DNA from 4 places in the Mixta intestinalis genome. Region 2 is predicted to be linked to each of the others. Evidence: predicted binding sites of a transcription regulator. Region 2 holds the regulator's gene; each other region holds the start of a gene.
The links. Region 2 encodes CRP, which controls carbon source genes, mostly activating them, when cyclic AMP is high. Its sites were predicted from a motif close to ATGTGANNNNNNTCACAT; they were not measured.
Positions count from the first base shown of each region.

Region 1: msrB (peptide-methionine (R)-S-oxide reductase MsrB) is a predicted target of CRP. The motif match lies at 1,733-1,750, and genes of this name have one in related genera.
Region 3: C7M51_RS15355 (YjcB family protein) is a predicted target of CRP. The motif match lies at 1,831-1,848, and genes of this name have one in related genera.
Region 4: cdd (cytidine deaminase) is a predicted target of CRP. The motif match lies at 1,459-1,476, and genes of this name have one in related genera.

Region 1 is NZ_CP028271.1:1,584,373-1,588,071, reverse strand. It holds gene C7M51_RS07425 (D-hexose-6-phosphate mutarotase) at 1-447, opposite strand, end outside; gene gapA (glyceraldehyde-3-phosphate dehydrogenase) at 528-1,526, opposite strand; gene msrB (peptide-methionine (R)-S-oxide reductase MsrB) at 1,869-2,279, shown strand; gene C7M51_RS07410 (YeaC family protein) at 2,282-2,563, shown strand; gene pncA (bifunctional nicotinamidase/pyrazinamidase) at 2,612-3,223, opposite strand; gene ansA (asparaginase) at 3,223-3,699, opposite strand, start outside.
Region 2 is NZ_CP028271.1:4,198,159-4,201,857, reverse strand. It holds gene C7M51_RS19415 (phosphoribulokinase) at 1-281, shown strand, start outside; gene C7M51_RS19410 (OsmC family protein) at 287-694, opposite strand; gene crp (cAMP-activated global transcriptional regulator CRP) at 993-1,625, shown strand; gene C7M51_RS19400 (YccS/YhfK family putative transporter) at 1,688-3,699, shown strand, end outside.
Region 3 is NZ_CP028271.1:3,316,816-3,320,514, reverse strand. It holds gene C7M51_RS15365 (oligosaccharide flippase family protein) at 1-414, shown strand, start outside; gene C7M51_RS15360 (ATP-grasp fold amidoligase family protein) at 422-1,378, shown strand; gene C7M51_RS15355 (YjcB family protein) at 1,451-1,732, opposite strand; gene dgcN (diguanylate cyclase DgcN/YfiN) at 2,382-3,662, shown strand; gene soxS (superoxide response transcriptional regulator SoxS) at 3,665-3,699, opposite strand, start outside.
Region 4 is NZ_CP028271.1:2,075,640-2,079,338, reverse strand. It holds gene C7M51_RS09900 (NAD-dependent malic enzyme) at 1-334, opposite strand, end outside; gene cdd (cytidine deaminase) at 510-1,400, opposite strand; gene C7M51_RS09890 (CidB/LrgB family autolysis modulator) at 1,549-2,241, opposite strand; gene C7M51_RS09885 (CidA/LrgA family protein) at 2,234-2,626, opposite strand; gene metG (methionine--tRNA ligase) at 2,922-3,699, opposite strand, start outside.

The DNA of each region.
Region 1 (3,699 bases), 2.1 Mb from region 2:
TTCCAGTTCAATTTCACAGCGTTCGCCCAGGCGAAAACGGGCAAACAGCGTGAAATCATGTGGCCACAGCGCTTTGGTTTGTTCATTGCTTTCCAGCACCAGCGTCAGCAATACATTCTCTTCATTCTCATCATGCGCGGAAAGCGTCCAGGGCTGCACGCGTGCAAAGCCGTGTCCCGGTTTGCCTGCCGGACCAAACCACGGCCAGCATATTGGTACGCCACCGCGAATCGCTTTGCCGTTGCTGAAGGCTGTTTTCTCGCTCAGCCAGATAACCGGCTTTTCTCCGTTAGGCTGCCAGGCAATAAGCTGGGCGCCCTGTAGGGTAACGGCGGCGCGCACTTTCGGATGGTTAACCACCAGTACCGGCAGTTCGCCAATCTGACGCAGGCTCAGGTAAGGGGAGATCTGATCAACCACGGGAAGAGAAAACAGTTTTTCGGTCATGATGATAGTACCTTGCTGGAATTCAGACGATAAAAAAGGGCGACCGTAGTCGCCCTCAACGTTTAGTCTGTCACTGCTGCTTATTTAGAAGCAACCAGTGCGATCAGATCCAGAACTTTGTGAGAGTAGCCGGTTTCGTTATCATACCAGGAAACCAGTTTCACGAAGTTGTCGTTCAGAGCGATACCTGCGCTGGCATCGAATACAGAAGTCAGGGTTTCGCCGTTGAAATCGGTAGAAACCACTGCGTCTTCGGTGTAGCCCAGAACGCCTTTCATGTCGCCTTCAGAAGCGGCTTTAACAGCTTCACAGATTTCAGTGTAAGAAGCCGGTTTAGCCAGACGTACAGTCAGGTCAACTACAGATACGTTCGGAGTCGGAACGCGGAACGCCATACCGGTCAGTTTACCGTTCAGTTCCGGCAGTACTTTACCTACTGCTTTAGCAGCACCGGTAGAGGACGGGATGATGTTCTGGGATGCGCCGCGGCCGCCGCGCCAGTCTTTGTGAGACGGGCCATCAACGGTTTTCTGAGTAGCGGTGGTAGCGTGAACGGTGGTCATCAGACCTTCAACGATACCGAATTTGTCGTTGATAACTTTAGCCAGCGGAGCCAGGCAGTTGGTGGTGCAGGATGCGTTAGAAACGATATCCTGGCCAGCATATTTGTCAAAGTTGGCACCGCGAACAAACATCGGAGTGCTGTCTTTGGACGGACCGGTCATAACCACTTTTTTCGCACCAGCAGTGATGTGTTTACGCGCGGTTTCGTCAGTCAGGAAGATACCGGTTGCTTCTGCTACCACGTCAACACCGACTTCGTCCCATTTCAGGTTAGCCGGGTCTCTTTCAGAGGTAACACGGATTTTTTTGCCGTTTACGATCAGCGCGCCGTCTTGCACTTCAACGGTGCCATCGAAACGGCCGTGCGTTGAGTCATATTTCAGCATGTACGCCATGTATTCCGCGTCCAGCAGGTCGTTGATAGCAACGATTTCGATGTCTGAACGCTGCTGCGCAGCACGGAAAACGATACGACCGATACGACCAAAACCGTTAATACCTACTTTGATAGTCATATATTCCACCAGCTATTTGTTAGTGAATAAAAGGTTGCCTGTAAAATTACAAAATCCTTACCAGGCGTCAAGCGGAATCGTGTCAATTATTGCGACAGGTCAAACCCATTTCAGAGAATTCTGCCGTTTAAAACCGCTTTCACTACTCTTTACCAGTACGGATCTTGCGGCTTCATGAGCGAATATAAAGGGCTGACCTTTATGAAGAGTGACCTGTATCACAAATTGGCGGTCAGGCCATGCCTTGAGCTTGTCAGGCACAAAATATTAACCTGTTCTTGTTAACTGCTTGTTAGAATACTAGCTGATTTTTTAAGAATAACATTGCCAGAGATGATGAAAATGGCTAAAGAATTGAACGATCGTACGCCTGATAACCAGCTCAGTGAGATGCAGCGCTATGTTACTCAGCAGCGCGGTACCGAACCTCCGTTCAGCGGTGCGCTGTTGCACAACAAAGCAGAGGGGATTTATCACTGTCTGATCTGTAATGCGCCGCTGTTTTTATCGGAAAGTAAGTATGATTCCGGCTGCGGCTGGCCCAGCTTCTATCAGCCTTACAGCGAGGAGGCGATCCGTTATCTGGAGGATAATTCACACGGTATGCAGCGCATTGAGATTCGCTGCGGTAGCTGTGATGCCCATTTGGGGCACGTTTTTCCCGATGGCCCACAGCCGACCGGTGAACGTTACTGCGTGAACTCTGCATCGCTAAGCTTTAGTGATAACGACGGCAAACAGACGCGAGGCTAATTATGAAATCTGAACTTGAGGCGATTATTGCTGGCATGACGCCGGAACTGTATCAGCGTCTGGTACTGGCGGTTGAAACCGGTAAATGGCCCGATGGCGTGGCGCTTTCTGAAGAGCAAAAAGAGCATTGTATGCAGTTGGTTATGCTGTGGCAGTCGCGCCATAATCAGCAGCCGCAGCATATGAGCATCGGGCAGGGCGGTGAGCTGGTAACACGTTCAAAACGTGAACTGAAAGAAGAGTTCGGTATCAGTGACAACGTCACGCGCATTACGCTACAGTAATCCGTTGCGTTAAGCCTTATTTGCTATCCCGCCCGCAGGCGGGATTGTTTAATAACGAATAAGTGCGCCGTTAGCTGCCATCTCCTCCAGCGCCCGTTCGCTGTCCTGTGGCTGTAGATTAACGCCGCGGCAGCCTGCAACCACCACTTCTACGCCATAGCCCAGCCGCAACGCATCCAGCACGCTGAATTTAACGCAGTAATCCGTTGCCAGCCCCATCATCACCAGCTGATTAATGCCACGCTGGCGTAGCCAGGCGTCCAGCCCCGTTTGGCGTCGGTGACCGTTATCAAAGAAGGCACTATAGCTGTCGATATCGCGCTGCTCGCCCTTATGAAATACCACATCAATATAGTCACGCTGTAGCGCTGGATGAAATTCAGCCCCCCAGCTCTGCTGGATCGCATGGTCGGGCCACCAGATCTGCGGCAGACCGTTCAGCTCGCCGAGCGTATTAACCGCCTCGCCAGAAACCGAAGCGAAGCTACCATGATCGGCGGGATGCCAGTCCTGAGTGGCGATAACCGGTTCGCCACGTTGCCGGAATGTCGCTGCCAGGCGATTGGCGACGGCGATAGTGGCATCACCGTCAGCAACGGCCAGCGCGCCGCCCGGGCAAAAGTCATTCTGTAGGTCGATTAAAATCAATGCCTGCGTCATCAGATTTGTTCCTGTTGCTCATCGGGCGTCAGTTCACCGCGCAGATTAACCTGCATCAGGTGGCGAACCTCTTCGCTGTTTAACGGCTGGCTAAGCAGGTAGTGCAGCTTGGTCAGCGTTGCCTCAACGGTCATATCAAAGCCGCTGATAACGCCAGCGTGCGCCAGCGCGTTGCCGGTTGCGTAACCGCCCATATTCACTTTACCTGACATACACTGCGTCAGGTTTACCACTACGATGCCACGCGCTGATGCTGCTTCCAGTTCGGCGAGAAACTCGGCGTTTTGCGGGGCGTTACCCACGCCGTAAGAGCGCAAAATTAGCGCTTTCACCGGCTGCCGTAAAAAGTTGCGTACCACATCGGCGGAAATGCCCGGATAAATTGTCACCACGCCAATGGGCTGAGGCGTAATCGGATGCACCAGCAATTCACCCACGCCACGCGGTGCGGCAGGCGTATTCAGGCGACGAATATG
Region 2 (3,699 bases):
AGTTCTCCCGCACTCACATTAACTTCCAGCGCGTGCCTACGGTCGATACCTCGAACCCTTTTGCTGCCCGCGCGATTCCTTCGCTGGATGAAAGCTTTGTCGTCATCCACTTTCGCGGACTGGAGAACATCGATTTCCCTTATCTGCTGGCGATGCTACAGGGCTCGTTTATTTCGCATATCAATACGCTGGTAGTACCCGGCGGCAAAATGGGGCTGGCGATGGAATTGATCATGCTGCCGCTGGTACAACGTCTGGTTGAAGGAAAGCAGGTTGCTTAAGGATGTCAGGCAATCTCCATGCATTCGTAGCTGTGGGTAATGGCAACACCCTTACCCAGCATAATCGCTACGGAACAATATTTTTCCGCAGAAAGCTCAACGGCGCGCGCTACCGCTTTGTCACTCAGCCCTTTACCGCTGACGATAAAGTGCAGGTTGATGCGGGTAAATATGCGCGGAGCCTGCTCGTGTCGCTCGGAGGTCAGCCGCACCTCGCAGTCGGTGACCGCGTTTCGGCCTTTTTGCAGGATCGATACTACGTCAACGGCGCTGCAACCGCCCGCTGCCATCAGCACCATTTCCATGGGGCTCGGCGCTTTATCGCCGGAGTTACCATCCATCAGAACCTGATGCCCTGAAGCGGACTCGCCTAAAAAAGTGAGTCCTTCCACCCATTTTACTCGTGCCTGCATATTCATTATTCCCGGGATAATGCCGCTTACTGTCAGCCTACGCTTTCAGCAGCTAAACGGCAATTGTCCGATTCACCTCAAGCTGAAGCGAGACAACAGGAGACACCAGGATAAAGCTGTGCTACAAACAAAGCTGTAATATTTTCGTTCTCAGAAACGAAAACGGGACTTTTTCACGCCCTGGCGCGCCAGAATTGCCCGGATAAATTTCCAACAGAAAACGCTTTACCATTTCAACGCCTGACAGGGAAACTGCCCCCTGTATTTAGGGCACGATTACAACAGAGGATAACAGCGAATGGTTCTCGGCAAACCGCAAACAGACCCTACTCTCGAATGGTTCCTGTCACATTGCCATATCCACAAATATCCATCAAAAAGTACGTTGATTCACCAGGGTGAAAAGGCCGAAACGCTCTATTACATCGTAAAAGGTGCAGTCGCGGTGCTGATCAAGGATGAAGAAGGCAAAGAGATGATCCTCTCCTACCTCAACCAAGGTGATTTCATTGGCGAGCTTGGCCTGTTCGAAGAAGGCCAGGAACGCAGCGCATGGGTACGGGCAAAAACCGCTTGTGAAGTGGCTGAGATTTCCTACAAAAAATTTCGTCAGCTGATTCAGGTGAATCCTGATATCCTGATGCGGCTGTCTGCTCAGATGGCGCGTCGTCTGCAGGTTACCTCGGAGAAAGTGGGCAATTTAGCTTTCCTCGACGTTACGGGCCGCATCGCACAGACGCTGCTTAATCTGGCAAAACAGCCTGATGCCATGACCCACCCGGACGGTATGCAGATCAAAATCACCCGTCAGGAGATCGGCCAGATTGTCGGCTGCTCACGTGAAACGGTGGGACGCATCCTGAAAATGTTGGAGGATCAAAATCTGATCTCCGCTCATGGTAAGACGATTGTCGTTTACGGCACCCGTTAAGCTTAATTGATCGCACGGCGTGGTGCCCTGCATCACGCCGTGTTTATTTTTGTGATGTGGTGATGTGGCGGAGAATTATCTACCATCCTGAAGTGAACTATGCGCTGCGTCAGACGCTGGTGCTCTGTTTGCCGGTGGCGATCGGCTGGCTGTTAGGGGATTTGCAAAAGGGACTGCTGTTTTCGCTGGTGCCCGCCTGCTGCAATATCGCCGGGCTGGATACGCCGCATAAACGCTTCTTCAAACGGCTGATCGTTGGCGGCTCGCTCTTCGCGCTCAGCAGCTTTCTTATTCAGTGGCTCTCGCTGCACCATATTCCGCTGCCCGTCACCCTCTTTACTATGGCTCTGCTGCTGGGCGTTACCGGTGAAATCGGGCCGCTACATGCCCGTCTGCTTCCAGCCTCGCTGATTGCCGCGATTTTCACTCTCGGCCTGGTGGGGCAAATGCCCATCTGGGTGCCGCCGCTGCTCTATATCGCAGGTACTTTCTGGTATGGGCTGTTTAACTGGCTCTGGTTTCGTCTCTGGAAAGAACAGCCGCTGCGTGAAACGCTAAGCCTGCTCTACCGTGAGCTGGCCGACTACTGTGAAGCAAAATATACCCTGCTCACGCAGCTTACCGATCCGGAAAAAGCGCTGCCGCCGCTGCTGGCGCGCCAGCAAAAAGCGGTCGATCTGATCAATACCTGCTATCAGCAAATGCATATGCTGGCCGCCAATCGCGATCACAGCCATCAACGTCTGACGCGCGCCTTTCAGGTCGCGCTCGATCTACAGGAGCACATTTCCGTCAGCCTGCATCAGCCAAAAGAAGTACAGAAGCTGGTAGAGCAGAGCCACGCGGAGGCGGTGATTCGCTGGAACGCACAAACCATCGCTGCCCGATTGCGTGAGCTGGCGGACGATATGCTCTATCACCGTATGCCGCCGCGCTTCAGTATGGAAAAACCGCTGCTGGGCCTGGAAAAAATTGCGCGTCAGCATCCTGAAAATCCGGTTGGTCATTTTTGCTATTACCACTTCAGCCGCATCGCCCGCGTGCTGCGCACGCAGCGCCCACTCTACCGACGTGATTTACTGGCAGACAGGCAGCGACGGCTTCCGTTATTGCCCGCGTTGCGCAGCTACCTCTCCTTAAAATCGGCTGCGCTACGCACCGCCGGACGTTTTGCCGTAATGCTGGTATTCGGTAGCGTGCTGGCGCTGGCGTTTAATGTGCCTAAGCCGTGGTGGATTCTGATGACCATTATGTTCGTCAGCCAGAACGGCTACCGCGCCACGCGCGTGCGTATCCAGCACCGCGCCATCGGCACGCTCGCCGGACTGGCTATCGCCGCCGCTACGCTGCGCTTTTCAGTGCCGGAATCGGTGGTACTGTCGATCATGCTGGTGATTACGCTGGTCAGCTACCTCTTTATCCGCAAGTATTACGGTTGGGCGACGATTGGTTTTACCGTTACCGCAGTTTATTCATTACAGCTGCTGGCGCTCAACGGCGCGCAGTTTCTGCTGCCGCGTCTGATGGATACGCTGGTAGGCTGCTGTATCGCCTTCGGCGGGATGGTGTGGCTGTGGCCGCAGTGGCAGAGCGGGCTGCTACGCCAAAACGCGCATGATGCGCTGGAAGCCGATCAGGAAGCGCTGCGCATGTTGCTGGGCGATGAGCATTCACCACAGAAGCTTGCCTGGCAGCGTGTGCTGGTAAATCAGGCGCACAATGCCCTGTTTAACTCGCTGAATCAGGCAATGCAGGAACCAGCCTTTAACACTCGCTATCTGAACGATATGAAGCTGTGGGTCACCCACAGCCAGTTTATCGTTGAGCATATTAACGCCATGACGATCCTGGCACGTGAACACACGATGCTGACACCGGAGCTGGCCCAACGTTATCTGCAATCCTGTGAAATTGCGCTACAGCGCTGCCAGCAGCGGCTGGAGTATGACGGCCCTGGTCAGGAAACCAATATCCTGGAGAGTCAACACAGCGGTCAGGAGAGCGGTGCGGTCACAATTATGGAACGCCACGTCAGACGCATTCTTGAGCATCTGTCGGTAATGCACACCATCTC
Region 3 (3,699 bases), 880 kb from region 2:
CTGACCGCGCGTTTGAATGGCTATGTTATGGTTGTTTCGTTATTGATGTTTCTTATCGCCTCCCTGTACGGTGAGCAACTCATTATTACCCTTTATGGGCAAGATTACACACAGTCGGGAAGTCTCATTACGTTATTGTCGTTAGCAACCTGCTTTTCGTCGATGGGGACAGTCGCATATCGTTATATGGTCAAAGAAGGAGGTTTTAATTATCTGCTGAAAAAAATTCTCTGCCTGATGTTATTCAGCGTACCGTTAACCTGGTTGTTAATTACCGTTTTCGGCCTGAAAGGCGCGGCGTGGAGTGTTTTACTCACAGAAGTTCTGTCCCTGACCGTAATGAATTACTTCTTCAAACATGGCGTCATACGCAAGATTCACGTTTCCTCACTCAACTACAAAACTTACAAATGAGGTTAAGATGTCTAAGTTTAAAGATGAATTAAGAAGAAGCGTTCTCTATTTTGTTAAAAAAATGCCGTGGGCATACCAGGATCGCATTCATTATTTTCGTAAGTTTAAAAGACTACCCAATATTCGTGAACCTAAATTGTTCAACGAAAAAGTGCTCTACCGTAAGTTTGTTAACGGTGACTATGCACGCTACAGCAAACTCTCTGACAAGTTTACCGTACGTGACTACATCGCTGATACCATCGGGAGCGAGTACCTGATTCCACTGGTGCATGAAACCTGCGATCCTGCGACCCTGCTAAGCCTGCCAGGCCTGAAGAATACCGTGGTGAAGCCGAATCATGGCTCTAACATGGTGGAGATTCTGCTGGAAGAGCCAGACAGCCTGCAAAAGCAGCTAATCGTTAATCGCTGTCATGAGTGGTTGCGTAAAGATTTTTCCGAAGAGGCGCGCGAGATTCACTATCGTTATATTAAGCCGCGTATTCTGGTGGAGAAATATATTGGCGATGGCAAGAGTGCGCCGATCGATTATAAATTCCATATGTTCAATAAAAAAGACGGCAGCTTTGAATATGTGCTACAGGTAATTTATAACCGTAGCAATCCGGCTCTGTCGATGAATTTTTACGTCAATAACCTGCATGAGGCATGGTATAAAATTCGCGACACCGGGCTGAATATTAGTCAGACGGTGCCGAAGCTGGAGCAGGCGTTAGCGCTGAGTAAAACGCTGGCGAAGGATTTCGATTACGTACGCGTTGACTGGTATATTCATGAAGAGCAGATCTGGTTTGGTGAATTAACGTTCACGCCGGGCGCTGGACTGGTTACCGGACTCGATCGCGGCCTGAATCGCATGATGGGGGAGATGTGGTTACAGGATCATATTATACCTTCGCTGCCACCAGGCACCGCTGACGTTACAGATGTTACGCTGCCGGTAATGCTGAAGAAGGTGTGAAAGTATTGCCGTGAGGTTTATCAGATATAAAAAAAGCGAGCTGGCGTGCTCGCTTTTTTTATTAATAATTGATTAAGGCATTGGCCATTCCGGTGGCGTCTGGCTCATGATATTAACGAACGCGTCTTTGGTAATGTTCAGGAAATTATTGATATTTTCCATGCTGAACGTCATACCCAGCAGTCCGGCCACAAACCAGCAGGTCAGGCCAACACCAATGCCGCTGAACATAAAAGCCATTACCGGATGGCTTGTCTGGCGACACTTAATTTTAAATGTGCTGGCGAAAAACATCAGGACGGCGCTTAGCAGTTCCCAACGCATTACAACAAGGCTGGCGGTAAGCGTAGCCATAACATTCAACCTCTGTTTTCTATCAACCCTGACGCCCCAAAGAGAGACGCGATAAAGATGCCAGGGAGTCTTTACCGGTCGTAACGTGCCATACCAAAGTGTGACTTGAGTCACATTATATCACTGCTTTTTAAAAGTTGAACAAAATTTATGCCACGAGAAATTATATAGCACTTGGCGTAAAAGTTATTATTATTCAGTCGCTTGGTTTGTTTTGGTGTGCGATTTTTTACGATTATTATTGATTTTTAGCAGGGAAATGGGCGCTAACGGTTACGGTAATAACCCAAACAGTAATCTCTTAGGGAGTAAAAGCACGGGCCCAGGATAAATCCTGATCCGTCCGACAGAAATACAACGGAAATCCATTTAGCTGATTGTTTTAACAGGAAAACTTCAAAAATATCGCTGGCTTTGGGATGAATCTGACTCCGTGAGTCATTGTACGCATGATGGCAGCTGGATAGTCTTTTGAGACCGCATTTTACCTCCGTAGCGTTAGCGAGAGCAGTAGCGCTATCACGCAGCATTATCTATCTCATTCAGGACGCCATTATGACCAGGTTGCACTCTGCCTCTAACATCGTTCTGAGGTGCTGTCTGTTACAGAAACATCCTTCATGTAACGGTAGGCCGGATGGAGGAAGCTATGATCGGAAATAGCCTGAGCGACAGAAACGCCGGACCAGCGCCTGCGCGCCCCACGCTGCGTAAATCACTACAGCGTATTCATCTGATCATTATTATCGTTTCGATGACTATTTCCGGCCTTTCACTTTCCACCCTCTCGCTGATCGCGCTGCGTAATTATGCGGAAAACAATCTGGAGCTGCTTGCCTCCACGCTCAGCTTTACCGTGCAGCCATCGGTAATAAAAGGTGACGCCCGGACCGTTCATGAGGCGCTGGCAGAGATTGGCAGTCGCGGCAGCTTTTCATACGGGCGCGTCTACAATCGCCAGGGCGAATTGCTGGCAGGCTGGCACGCTTCGCCACGGCAGCGTCAGAACGGCGTTGAACGGTTGATTGCGCGCTGGCTGTTTCCGGCACCGGTTAGCGTACCGATAATACATAGCGGAGAAACCATTGGGCGAATCTGGCTGATTGGCGATGCCTGTAACGTCATTGAGTATCTGTATAAGACCTTTGCCTGGCTGGCGGCCAGCCTGATGATGACCGCAACGCTCGCCTCGCTGCTGTCGCGGCGTATGCATGCCGGGATATTACAGGCGCTACAGAGTATTACTTCCGTTACGCATGATGTACGGCAGCGTCGCGCTTTCGCGCAGCGGGTGCCCGCCGCAGAGATCGCTGAACTGGATGCGTTGAGCCATGATTTTAATAGTCTGCTACAGGAGCTGGAAGAGTGGCAGCACAGTATCAGGCGGGAGCATGCCAGTCTGGCACACCAGGCCAGTCATGATGCGCTGAGCGGTTTGCCTAACCGCATCGCTTTCGAGCGCGCCCTGCAACGGGCTTTTGCCGATAGCGAACGACGCCAGAGGCTGGCGCTATTATTTATCGATGGCGATCGTTTTAAAGAGATCAATGATACCTGGGGCCATGCCGCCGGTGACGCCATTATTACCGCAACGGCACAACGGCTGCGCGTGCAGGTCAGAAAAACGGATATGGTCGCGCGGCTGGGCGGCGATGAGTTTGCCATTTTGCTGCACGATATTAGCGGGCCGGACCAGATCGCACGCGTGGCGCAGCATCTGATGAACGCGATGAAAAAGCCGCTAATTCTGCCGGATGGTCAATCTATTCTCTGGTCGCTGAGCATCGGTGCCGCGCTGGGTAAAAGCGCGAGATCGGCTGAAGGATTACTGGCTCAGGCCGATGCCGCCATGTATCACATTAAGTCGCTTGGCGGCGGCTGGTATCTGTCACCACTCGGACAGAGCCAGCCGCAGGCTGAACCGGCCTGACTTTAGCCGCTTACCGGACAGCAAGCGCCGGTAGTGC
Region 4 (3,699 bases), 2.1 Mb from region 2:
AGGCGGCACCGACCGTTGGGGTGTAGATAATCGGCATCATCTCTTCCAGATGATTATCGAGCAGACGATAGAACAGCGTTTCGTTGGTATCCTGGATATTGCGCAGGTAGACGTGCTTATCGTTATTGTTCTTGAAATCCTGGAACTGACGCCAGGCGCGTTCAGCCTGTTCTTCAATCGTTTCCACCGTTTCCGGCAGCAGGCCGTTAAGGTTGAAATCGTTGCGCTCTTCAACGGTGAAGGCGCTGCCTTTGTTCAGCAGGGGAAATTCCAGCAGGATAGGGCCTGCGTAGGGGATATACAGCGAACGTTTACTTTCGTAATCGAGTTCCATGCGGCGTTTGCTCCGGTTACAGGCACATTCTCTTAGGGGAAGTGACCAATGTTTTAGGATGACAGGGTGTGCCACGATCCTAAGAATATTCTCGCAGAAGTACAGCTTTTGTTAACGTCTGATAACAAAAGCTGTAAATTTTTTTTGCATGCAGAAGGGATAACTTGTTGTCAGATTACGCTTTTTGCAGCGTAACCACGTCCAGCTGGTGACAGCCGAGCGCCTGTAGCGCAGCGGCAGTGGCGGGCTGCTGTCGCAGTCGCGCCTCGCTGTTTTCTGCCAGTACCGCACGGGTAATCTGCTGGCAGTTCTCGCCATGCATATTAAGTAAAATCAGCGCCGCCTGTAGCGGAGGCAGGCTGGGGTTAAAAGCGGCGTTCTCAATGTAACCACCCTGATAGCAGGTGCCGCTGGCGGTTTGCAACGCGATGCCGCTGTGGGCCTGGCTGTAAGGCGCATGGCTGCGGTTAGCGGCAGCGATAGCCATCTGCGTCAGCGCATCGCCCGTCAGACGATAGCCGTGATCGACGTTATCCATCACCAGCGAGGTGATATTTAAATCGCGCGGACCAAAGGCGTCAGGCAGGTAGTCTGCCAGCGTTGTCACCGGGCGGTTCGGCAGACTGATGCGCAGCGCCGTGCCGCTGTTCAGCTCATTCATAAACTGGCGGCAGTGGCCGCAGGGTGTGTAATTAACGGTGATGGTGGCCAGGCCGCTTTCGCCGCGTAGCCAGGCATGAGTGACCGCGCTCTGTTCGGCGTGCACGGTTTGCTGCATGGTGGTTCCGATAAATTCCATATTCGCGCCGAAATACCAGTGCCCGCTGTTGCCGCGCGCAATAGCACCCACGTCGAATAGCGATATCGGCGTAATGGCGCAGGCGGCGGCTAACGGCAGCAGCGCCAGCGCCAGCGCGTTTTCATCTAATCCGCTCTGCTGGCAAAGCATTTTAACCTGGTCAGGTGTAAAAAAAGCGGCGAAATCCTCAGCGTCCAGCATCGGAAGAAGCGCAGCCTGTAAATCAGCCGCTAAGCCAGCAAAAGCCGGGCGAAAACGTAAATGCATTGCATGCCTCTTATAACGGGATCTGGCCCCAAATTGTAAAGCACCGGAATGGGGTTATATGTGATCTTTGTCGCTACAGCAATGCAAGGCATGAAATGAAATTACAAATTGCGCGATCTCTCGCAAAATTTAGCATGATCGCTGTAGTCTAGCCGAACAGCTTCAGCACCAGCGGGAAAAGGAAGGGCGCCAGTAATGAGGTAATAATGCCGCACAGCACCAGCGCCAGCGAGCTAAAGGCCCCTTCCTGAAAATCGAGCTCGGCGCAGCGTGCAGTACCCAACGCATGTGAAGCGTTGCCGATTGCCAGTCCGCGTGACGCTTTGGTCTTGATCCGCAACAGGTTCAGCAACATATGACCGAATACCGCGCCGAGCACGCCCGCCATCAGTACGCAGATGGCGCTGATTGCCGGGATGCCGTGCAGCGAGGCGGAAACGGCCATCGCAATCGGCGTCGTAACCGATTTTGGCATAATGGTGGCGGCAATTTCCGGTGTGGCACCGAGCCACAGGGCAATCGCGGTGCCGGAAACCATGGCGGTCACGCTGCCGATAAAGCAGATACTGATAATGGATTTCCAGCGTGCACGAATCTGATGCAGCTGTTCAAACAGCGGTAGCGCCAGCGCCACTACCGAAGGCTGCAACAGATGATTAAGAATTTCACTGCCCTGAAAATAGCGCGCATAGGGCATATTGATCAGCAGCAGTAGCGGAATAATGATCGCCATCGAAACCAGTAGCGGGTTGAGTAGCGAAATTTTTACCCGCGCTGCCAGCCGTCGGGCAGCAAAAAAGACCGCCAGCGTCAGCGGCAGCGACCACCAGATATCACTCATCTTTATTTTCTCCGATAATCGGCCTGCCGTGCAGACGATGAGAACTGTAACCTACGATCACCAGTACCAGCAGGGTACTGATAACACAGGAAATAACGATAGGCCCAAACTGGGCAGTGAGAATATCGGTGTAGTTCATCACGCCGACGCTAATCGGCACGAACAGCAGCGCCATATAGCGAATCAGCAGGTGGCAGCCAGGTTTCACCCAGTTTAACGGCACAATACGGGTACAGAGCAAAATAAAAAGAATCAACATACCGAGGATGCTGCCGGGAATGGCGATCGGCAACAGCGAAGAAACCGCAATGCCGGCATACAGGCAGAGATAAATAATAATGAAGGCGCGTAGGTAGCACCAGCAGGCAGAGAGCACGTTGGACATCGCAGACTCCTGTTTTAACTACAAATCATCATACGCTGAATCGCTTAACTGTGCTACCGATCACATTTATGTGCAAGGTGATGAGTGGCCTGGGCGAAGCGGCAGGGCTTTAGATAATGATAGTGTGCTAAATAAGAATATCGAAATATTAACGTGCAGATATGAAAGTAAAACGCTGGGTGTGGCGACTGATAAGAAGACAGAGAGGGATATCGCCTCGCCCGAGTGGGCGAGGCTTGCTGCAATAAAGGCTTTCCCATCGCTGAAGGTGGAGAAAACCTTATTACCGCTACGTTTATTTCACCGGCATACCGGGCTGTGCGCCGCTGTCTGCACCGAGGATAAAGAGATCTTTACCGCCCGGTCCGGCAGAGAGCACCATCCCTTCCGAGACGCCAAAACGCATTTTACGCGGTGCGAGGTTAGCGACAATAATAGTATGGCGGCCCACCAGTACCGACGGATCGGGATAAGCAGCACGAATGCCGGAGAAGATCTGGCGCGTTTCACCACCGACATCCAGCTCCAGACGCAGCAGCTTATCGGATCCTTCAACCAGCTCGGCGGTTTTGATCAGCGCCACGCGCATATCCACCTTCGCGAAATCGTCGATGGTAATGGTTTCGGCGATGGGATCTTCAGCCAGCGGGCCGGTTGCAGCCGGTTTCGCGGCGGCGGCGTCCTCTTTCGAGGCTTCAATCAGCGCATTCACCTTCGGCATTTCGATACGGCTGTAGAGCGCTTTAAACGGCGCAACGTCATGATTCAACAGCGGCGTATGAATCGCATCCCATTCCAGCTCGGTTTTAAGGAAGCCTTCAACGCGCTCGCTTAAGCTGGGTAACACCGGTTTCAGCCAGGTCATCAGCACGCGGAACAGGTTGATGCCCATGGTGCATATTGCCTGCAAATCGGCATCGCGGCCTTCCTGCTTCGCCACTACCCACGGTGCCTGCTCGTCCACATAGCGGTTTGCTACATCTGCCAGCGCCATAATTTCACGAATGGCACGACCGTATTCGCGGCTGGCCCAGGCTTCACCAATGCTTTCCGCAGCATCGGTAAAGGTCTTA